2 regions of the Streptomyces sp. SS7 genome follow, and region 1 is predicted to be linked to the other one. Evidence: riboswitches for the same ligand, from Rfam matches in the RefSeq annotation. Region 1 holds a riboswitch; the other holds the start of a gene.
The links. A riboswitch is a leader RNA that binds a small molecule or an ion and turns the genes downstream of it on or off. The one in region 1 is predicted to bind cyclic di-AMP.
Positions count from the first base shown of each region.

Region 2: linked by a shared signal. The riboswitch ahead of U5640_RS24375 (M23 family metallopeptidase) and the one ahead of U5640_RS38610 (C40 family peptidase) in region 1 are both predicted to bind cyclic di-AMP.

Region 1 is NZ_CP141223.1:8,400,870-8,404,014, reverse strand. It holds gene U5640_RS38620 (ATP-dependent Clp protease proteolytic subunit) at 41-667, shown strand; gene U5640_RS38615 (hypothetical protein) at 674-979, shown strand; cyclic di-AMP (ydaO/yuaA leader) riboswitch at 1,328-1,530, shown strand; gene U5640_RS38610 (C40 family peptidase) at 1,534-2,007, shown strand; gene U5640_RS38605 (ATP-binding protein) at 2,060-2,542, opposite strand; gene U5640_RS38600 (helix-turn-helix transcriptional regulator) at 2,756-3,145, shown strand, end outside.
Region 2 is NZ_CP141223.1:5,265,766-5,268,910, reverse strand. It holds gene U5640_RS24380 (aldo/keto reductase) at 1-224, opposite strand, end outside; gene U5640_RS24375 (M23 family metallopeptidase) at 365-1,402, opposite strand; cyclic di-AMP (ydaO/yuaA leader) riboswitch at 1,410-1,577, opposite strand; tRNA gene U5640_RS24370 (tRNA-Met) at 1,832-1,905, opposite strand; gene U5640_RS24365 (dihydrofolate reductase family protein) at 1,923-3,053, opposite strand; gene U5640_RS24360 (MarR family transcriptional regulator) at 3,137-3,145, shown strand, end outside.

The DNA of each region.
Region 1 (3,145 bases):
ATTTCTTACAGATGCGCCAGACGCCGAGGAGGGGCTCCCGATGACCCGACCGTCCGCCCGTTACGTCCTGCCCGAGTTCACCGAACGCACCAGCCAGGGGCACCGCACGATGGATCCGTACGCGAAGCTGCTGGAGGAGCGGATCGTCCTCCTCGGCACCCCGATCGACGACATCGCGGCGAACGACGTGATGGCCCAGCTCATGTACCTGGAGCACAAGGACCCGGACCGGGACATCGCGCTGTACATCAACTCCCCCGGCGGCTCGTTCAGCGCGATGACCGCGATCTATGACACCGTCCGGTACATCACCTGCGACGTGGCGACGACCTGCCTGGGCCAGGCCGGCTCCTCGGCGGCGGTGCTGCTGGCGGCGGGCGCACCGGGCAAGCGGTTCGCGCTGCCGGGCGCCCGGGTGGTGATCCGGCAGCCCGCGCTGCCCGAGCCCGTAGAAGGCCGGGCCGACGACCTGGCGATCCAGGCCCGGGAGCTCGCGCGCACCCGGGACCTGCTGGAGGAGATGCTGGTACGGCACACCGGACGCCGCCCCGAACAGGTGACCGAGGACATCGAGCGGGACCTGATCCTGACCGCACCTCAGGCCGAGGAGTACGGACTGGTGGACGGCGTCGTCCCCAGCCGGCGCGACGTCTCCGGGGCGAGGTGAGCCGGGATGGTTCCCGACCTGCCGCCCCTGCCGGCGCTCACCCGCGCCGAGGGCGAGCTGATCGACCGTTATCTGGACGTGGTGGATCTGCTCGGACGGATCAATCCCGCGCACGACGGGGACACCTACCGGGGCCTGCGTGCCGCCCAGGCGCTGGTGACTCGGGCGGCGGAGCTGCGCGACGCGCTGACGCTGATGCACCAGCGGGGCGAGAGCGAGCTGCACGCGCCGACGCTCGCGCGGGCGCTGCGCGTCCTGGACGGGGAGCGCCGTACCGCGCGCGTCACGGTTCCCCCGCTCTCCGACAGTTGACGCACACCCGTCCGGCTCCGAGCGTCGCCGTGATGACCGCGACGTCCGGGCCGGACGTGAAACGGACCAGTCGGGTTACCCCCGTTCGGCGTAGCGGCGACTCCTCTTGCGGACGAGCGCACTGCACCGAAGGCGCCGTTTCCCGAGGCACCACAAGGGGTAGCGGCGCAGGTCGGGAGGGCTTTTGCGGTCTTGACACCTGATAACCCATCAGGTGTTCACCCGAACAGGTGAATGGTGAGTAACCCCACAAATAGCCGCTTCCATTGGGTATTTCGGTCAACGGTGAGTCAAGATCCGTGTCTGACGACAAGTCCCCGCCACAAGCGGCGGGGCGGTCCGGGCGGACGCCGAGTCCTGCCGCTGCCCGGATTGACCCGTCGACAGGAGTGCATCGGCAGGAGTGGAGGACCCAAGCACGACGGGTAGCCGGAACGGTCACGCCATGACCGCGCCGAGCAGCCCTTGGGGTGAAGCCGCGTGAGCGGCCGGGCACCTTTGTCAGCCCGAATCCGACAGGTCATCCTTCACAGGCGGTTGACGAAGGGTTGCGCATGACTGCGCTCAATCGTGTCCCGTCGCTCATGGCCCGGGCCGGTACGGCCTCGGCGTTCGCCATCGCCGCCGTGGGCGGCTCGATCGTGATTCCCGGGGTGGCCGCCGACGCGGCCGCCGCCACGCCGGCGGCGAAGGCGCTCCAGGTCGCAGCGTCCAAGAAGGGTGCACCGTACAAGTACGGGGCGGCCGGACCCAAGAGGTTCGACTGCTCAGGTCTCACGATGTACTCGTTCAAGAAGGCGGGCAAGACCCTGCCGCGCACGGCTGCGCAGCAGTACAACAAGACGCGCCACATCTCGGCCTCCAGCCGCAAGGCCGGGGACCTGGTGTTCTTCCACTCGGGGTCGAACGTGTACCACGTCGGGATCTACGCCGGGCACGGCAAGATCTGGCACTCGCCGAAGACCGGCAGCTGGGTCAAGCTGGAGAAGATCTGGACCAAGAGCGTCTGGTACGGCCGGGTCCGCTAGGGCCTGTCCGAGCACCGCTCCCCGGGGTGGCGTCGGTGCCCCTGACGCGCCTTCACCGCCCCGGGAGCTCGCCCGGCAGCACCGCCGCCGCGGCGCCCGCCACCGGCTCCGCCGTCGGGACGGTCCACGGCAGCTCGACCGTGACCGTCTTGCCGCCCTCCCGGGTGGGGCGCACCCTGAGCCTGCCGCCCCGTTCGGCGGTCAGCCAGCGAATGATCACCATGCCTCGGCCGTTGTCCTGCTGGACGGCGGCCGGCAGTCGTCTGGGGAAGCGCGGATGGCTGTCGGTGACGCCGATGCACAGGCGCTCGTCGCGGTCGAGCACCAGGTCCACCGTGAAGGTGGGGGACTGGCCGAAGGTGTGCTGCACCGCGTTGGTGGCGAGTTCGGAGACGATCAGCCGGATGGCGTCGGCCGCCTCCGTGTCCGCCGGCAGCCCCCATGCGTCGAGCGTGCCGGCCACGAAGCCGCGGGCCGTGGAGACCGAGGCGGCTTCGCTCGGCAGAGTGACGGATGCTTCCAGATGGTCTGCCATGGCGACCTCGTCCCTTTCCCACGGGACCGGAGTCCGACACGCTGCGGATGGTTCGAGTACGGTCCCGGACTGGTGCTACTTCGCCAGACTGCCATCAGCACGCCCGTCACGGGTGGCGATCCACCAAGATATGCATATATCTGTCGCCCGATGCGGTGAACCCTGCCACGGCAGAGCGTTTTGGGGCGGCCCCTGAGGAGTAAGGAGGAGCCCGTGCAACACGGTCCCGCGGTGCGCCGCCGGAAGCTGGGCGCCGAACTGCGCAGTCTGCGCGCCCGGGCCGGGCTCACGAGCGGCGAGGCGGCCCGGCTCGTCGGCTGGCACCAGTCCAAGGTGAGCCGTATCGAGACCGGCACCAGCGGTACGAAACCGGCCGATGTGCGGTTACTCCTCGACGTCTACGGCGTGACCGATCCGCGGCTGCGGGAGCTGATGACGGCGTTGGCCGGGTCGGAGGAGAGCGGCGGCCGTGACCACTGGTGGCACGCCTACCGCGGGGTGCTGCCGGCCGCCTACCGGGACTTCATCAGCCTGGAGTCGCAGGCCGGCGCGATGCGCACGCTGGAGACGACGGTGGTTCCCGGGCTGCTCCAGACGGCCGAG
Region 2 (3,145 bases), 3.1 Mb from region 1:
TGCACCCACCGGCCGATGATCGTCTCGGACTCGCCGCCGCTGTTGCCGTCGACCCAGGCGGAGTAGGAGTCGGCGGTGTCGACGAAGTTGCCGCCGGCGGCGGCGTAGGCGTCCAGGACGGCGAAGGAGGTCGCCTCGTCGGCGGTCCAGCCGAAGACGTTGCCGCCGAGGGAGAGGGGGAAGACCTCGAGGTCCGAGGAGCCGAGCTTGCGCAGAGAAGTCATGTCCTACGTCAACACCGTCTTCGGAGCGGCCCATTCCGTCCGTCGCGCCGAAGCATACGAAGAACGTGTGAACAGGACCGCTCCCGACAGGACGGCATCAGGAGCACGGCACCGGGAGGACGGCACAGGAAACGGCACCCTTACGGGTTGAGCCCCTTGCTGTGCAGCCAGGCCATCGGGTCGATGCCGTTGGCGGCGCCGTCGGGGTGGACCTCCAGGTGGAGGTGGGCGCCGGTCACATTGCCGGTGGCGCCCACGCGGCCGATCACGTCACCGGTGCCGACCTTCTGGCCGGCGCTGACGTTGATCGAGGACTGGTGGCAGAACCACAGCTCGGTGCCGTCGTCCAGGGTGAGGATGGTGCGGTAGCCGTAGGAGCCGGCCCAGCCCGCCTCGGTGATGGTGCCGCTGTGGACGGCCTTGATGAGGGTGCCGGTGGGGGCGGCGAAGTCCAGGCCGGTGTGGTAGCCGGAGGACCAGTAGGCGCCGGCCTGGCCGAAGGTCGCGGTGAGCGTGTACGAGGAGGTCGGCAGCGTGTACTGCTTGGCCAGCTCGGCCAGGCGCGCGGCCTCGGCCTTCTCCTTGGCGGCCTGCTCGGCCTTCTTCTTCGCGGCGGCGGCCGCGGCCTTCGCGTCCTGGTCGGCCTTGGCGACGGCGGCCGCCTCCGCCTTGGCCGCGGCGGCCTCGGCGCGCTCGGCGACCTGGCTCTGCTGCGACTCGGCCTGCGCCATGATCCGCTCGCGCAGCGCCTCGCCGGCGTCGGCGGCGGCTCCGCCGCTGTTGTTGTCGGTGGCCACGGAGGCCTCGGTGCCGAAGCCGGCGAGCGCGGGCGCGGTGTCCTGGCCGGAGTCGTCGTCGGAGATGAGGGAGCCCACGGAGGGCAGGTCCGGCATGGCGATGGAGACCGGGGGCTTGCCGGTGTTGGCGCTGGCCATGCCGCCGGCGCTGAAGGCGGCGATGACGCCGACGCCGAGGACCGTGGAGCTGCGGGCGAATCCGCCGCCGCGCTGCTTGGCGACCCGGTGCTTGCCCCGGACCGGGGCGAGGGAGTCCTCGGTGGGATTCCACTCCTCCCAGGGGCCCTCTTCGCTGCGGTAGCTGCCGTAGCCGAAGGTGTCGGAAGAGGAACGCTGGCTCGGCGCGAAGGGGGCTTCGGGAGCAGGCCGGTTGGACGCCACGCGGGCGTACTCCTTTCCTTCCGACGCCTACCGGGTTAGCTGACGGGTTCGGAGCGGGAAGGTCTCCTACGCGCGTAAACCGTTCGTGACTCCGTGAGTTCACTACGGCTTCCGTGCGATTCACCCCAGGGTGGTGGTTCCCCGGTTCCCTTACGGGATTCGGCGCGTGCGCACGGAGCCGACTCTTGTGACGGCTGGGACGACCGCGCTGCGTTATCGAACGTTAATAGACCCGGGCGTAGCTTTCCAAGCTCTTCTGCTTGATCAACAACCTTTTTTGGCCTGGACTTTCGGGCCATGACCGGTGAAAAACGGGCGAGTTGCCGGAATACACAGGCGAGGTACAGCCACCACAAGCACGGGGCGGAGGGCGCACGCGCCAAACACCGAGGGCCGGAACCCTTTCGGATTCCGGCCCTCGGCCTTCAGTAGCGGGGACAGGATTTGAACCTGCGACCTCTGGGTTATGAGCCCAGCGAGCTACCGAGCTGCTCCACCCCGCGTCGGTGACACCACTGTATCACCCGGTCAGGTGCAGGTTCGGCACCCTCGCCCGCTCGGCGTACTCCGGGAGGACGACGACGTCCACGCCCTCGGCCGTCAGCAGCCCGTTTCCGTCGGCGGCCGTCACGAAGGTGTCCGGCTCCCGCCAGGCGGTGACCACCCGGCGCACGCCCGCGTCGAGGATGAGCCGGGCGCAGGGCCTGGGGCGGGAGGCGCGGCGGGCGCAGGGTTCGAGGCTGCTGTAGACCGTGGCCGTGGCCAGCCGGGGGTCGGCCGGGTCGAGTCGGGCGAGGGCGGCCTCCTCGGCGTGGACGACGGGGTCGCCGCCCTCGCGGGAGTGGCCGCGCGCCAGTTCCGTGCCGTCGGCGGCGACGATCACCGCGCCGACGCTGAAGGCGGTCGGGGAGGGCGGGCACTGGGCGGCGAGCTCACAGGCGAGGGCCAGCCAGTGCCGGTCGGCGGCGGAGGGGAGCGGGCCGGTGCCGGGGGCGGTGGGCTCGTAGCGCATGAGGACGACGTCCTCGATTTGCCGGGTCTCGGTCAGGCGGAGCCGTCCGCCCTGGTAGGCGCCGGGGCCGAAGAGGCGGGGCGCGCCGGGGTCGCCGACGAAGAGGGGGGCGAGGACGAGCTGGACCTCGTCGGCGAGGCCCTGCTGGAGCAGCTGGGTGTGGATGGTGCCGCCGCCCTCGACCATGAGCCGGCGCACACCGCGCTCGTCGTGGAGGTGCTCCAGGAGGCGGCGCCAGTCCAGGTCGGGGCCGAGCGGGACGACCTCGGCCGCGATGCCCAGCGCCTCGGCGCGCCGGGCGCCCCGGTCCGTGGTGTAGACGATCTTGTCGCCGCCGGTGTGCCAGAAGCGGGCGGCCGGGTCGAGGTCGCCTGAGCCACTGACGGTGACCTTGAGGGGATACTCCGGCTTTCCGGCCGCCACGCGCGCGTGCCTGCGGTCGGCGGAGTTCACCAGCAGCCGGGGGTTGTCCGCGCGGATGGTGCCGGCGCCGATGAGGATCGCGTCGACCGAGGCCCGTACCTCGTCGACCCGGTCGAAGTCGGCGGGGCTGGACAGCAGCAGGCGCTCGGGAGTGGTGTCGTCCAGACAGCCGTCGAGGGAGACGGCGGCGGACAGCAGGACGTACGGGTACGACATGGGCGCGGCTCCCCTGGGGCACGGGCTGGTTCGGCACTGAGGTGGGTCTTGGTTCAAGTTTGAAACAAACCTACACTGGACGCATGACGACC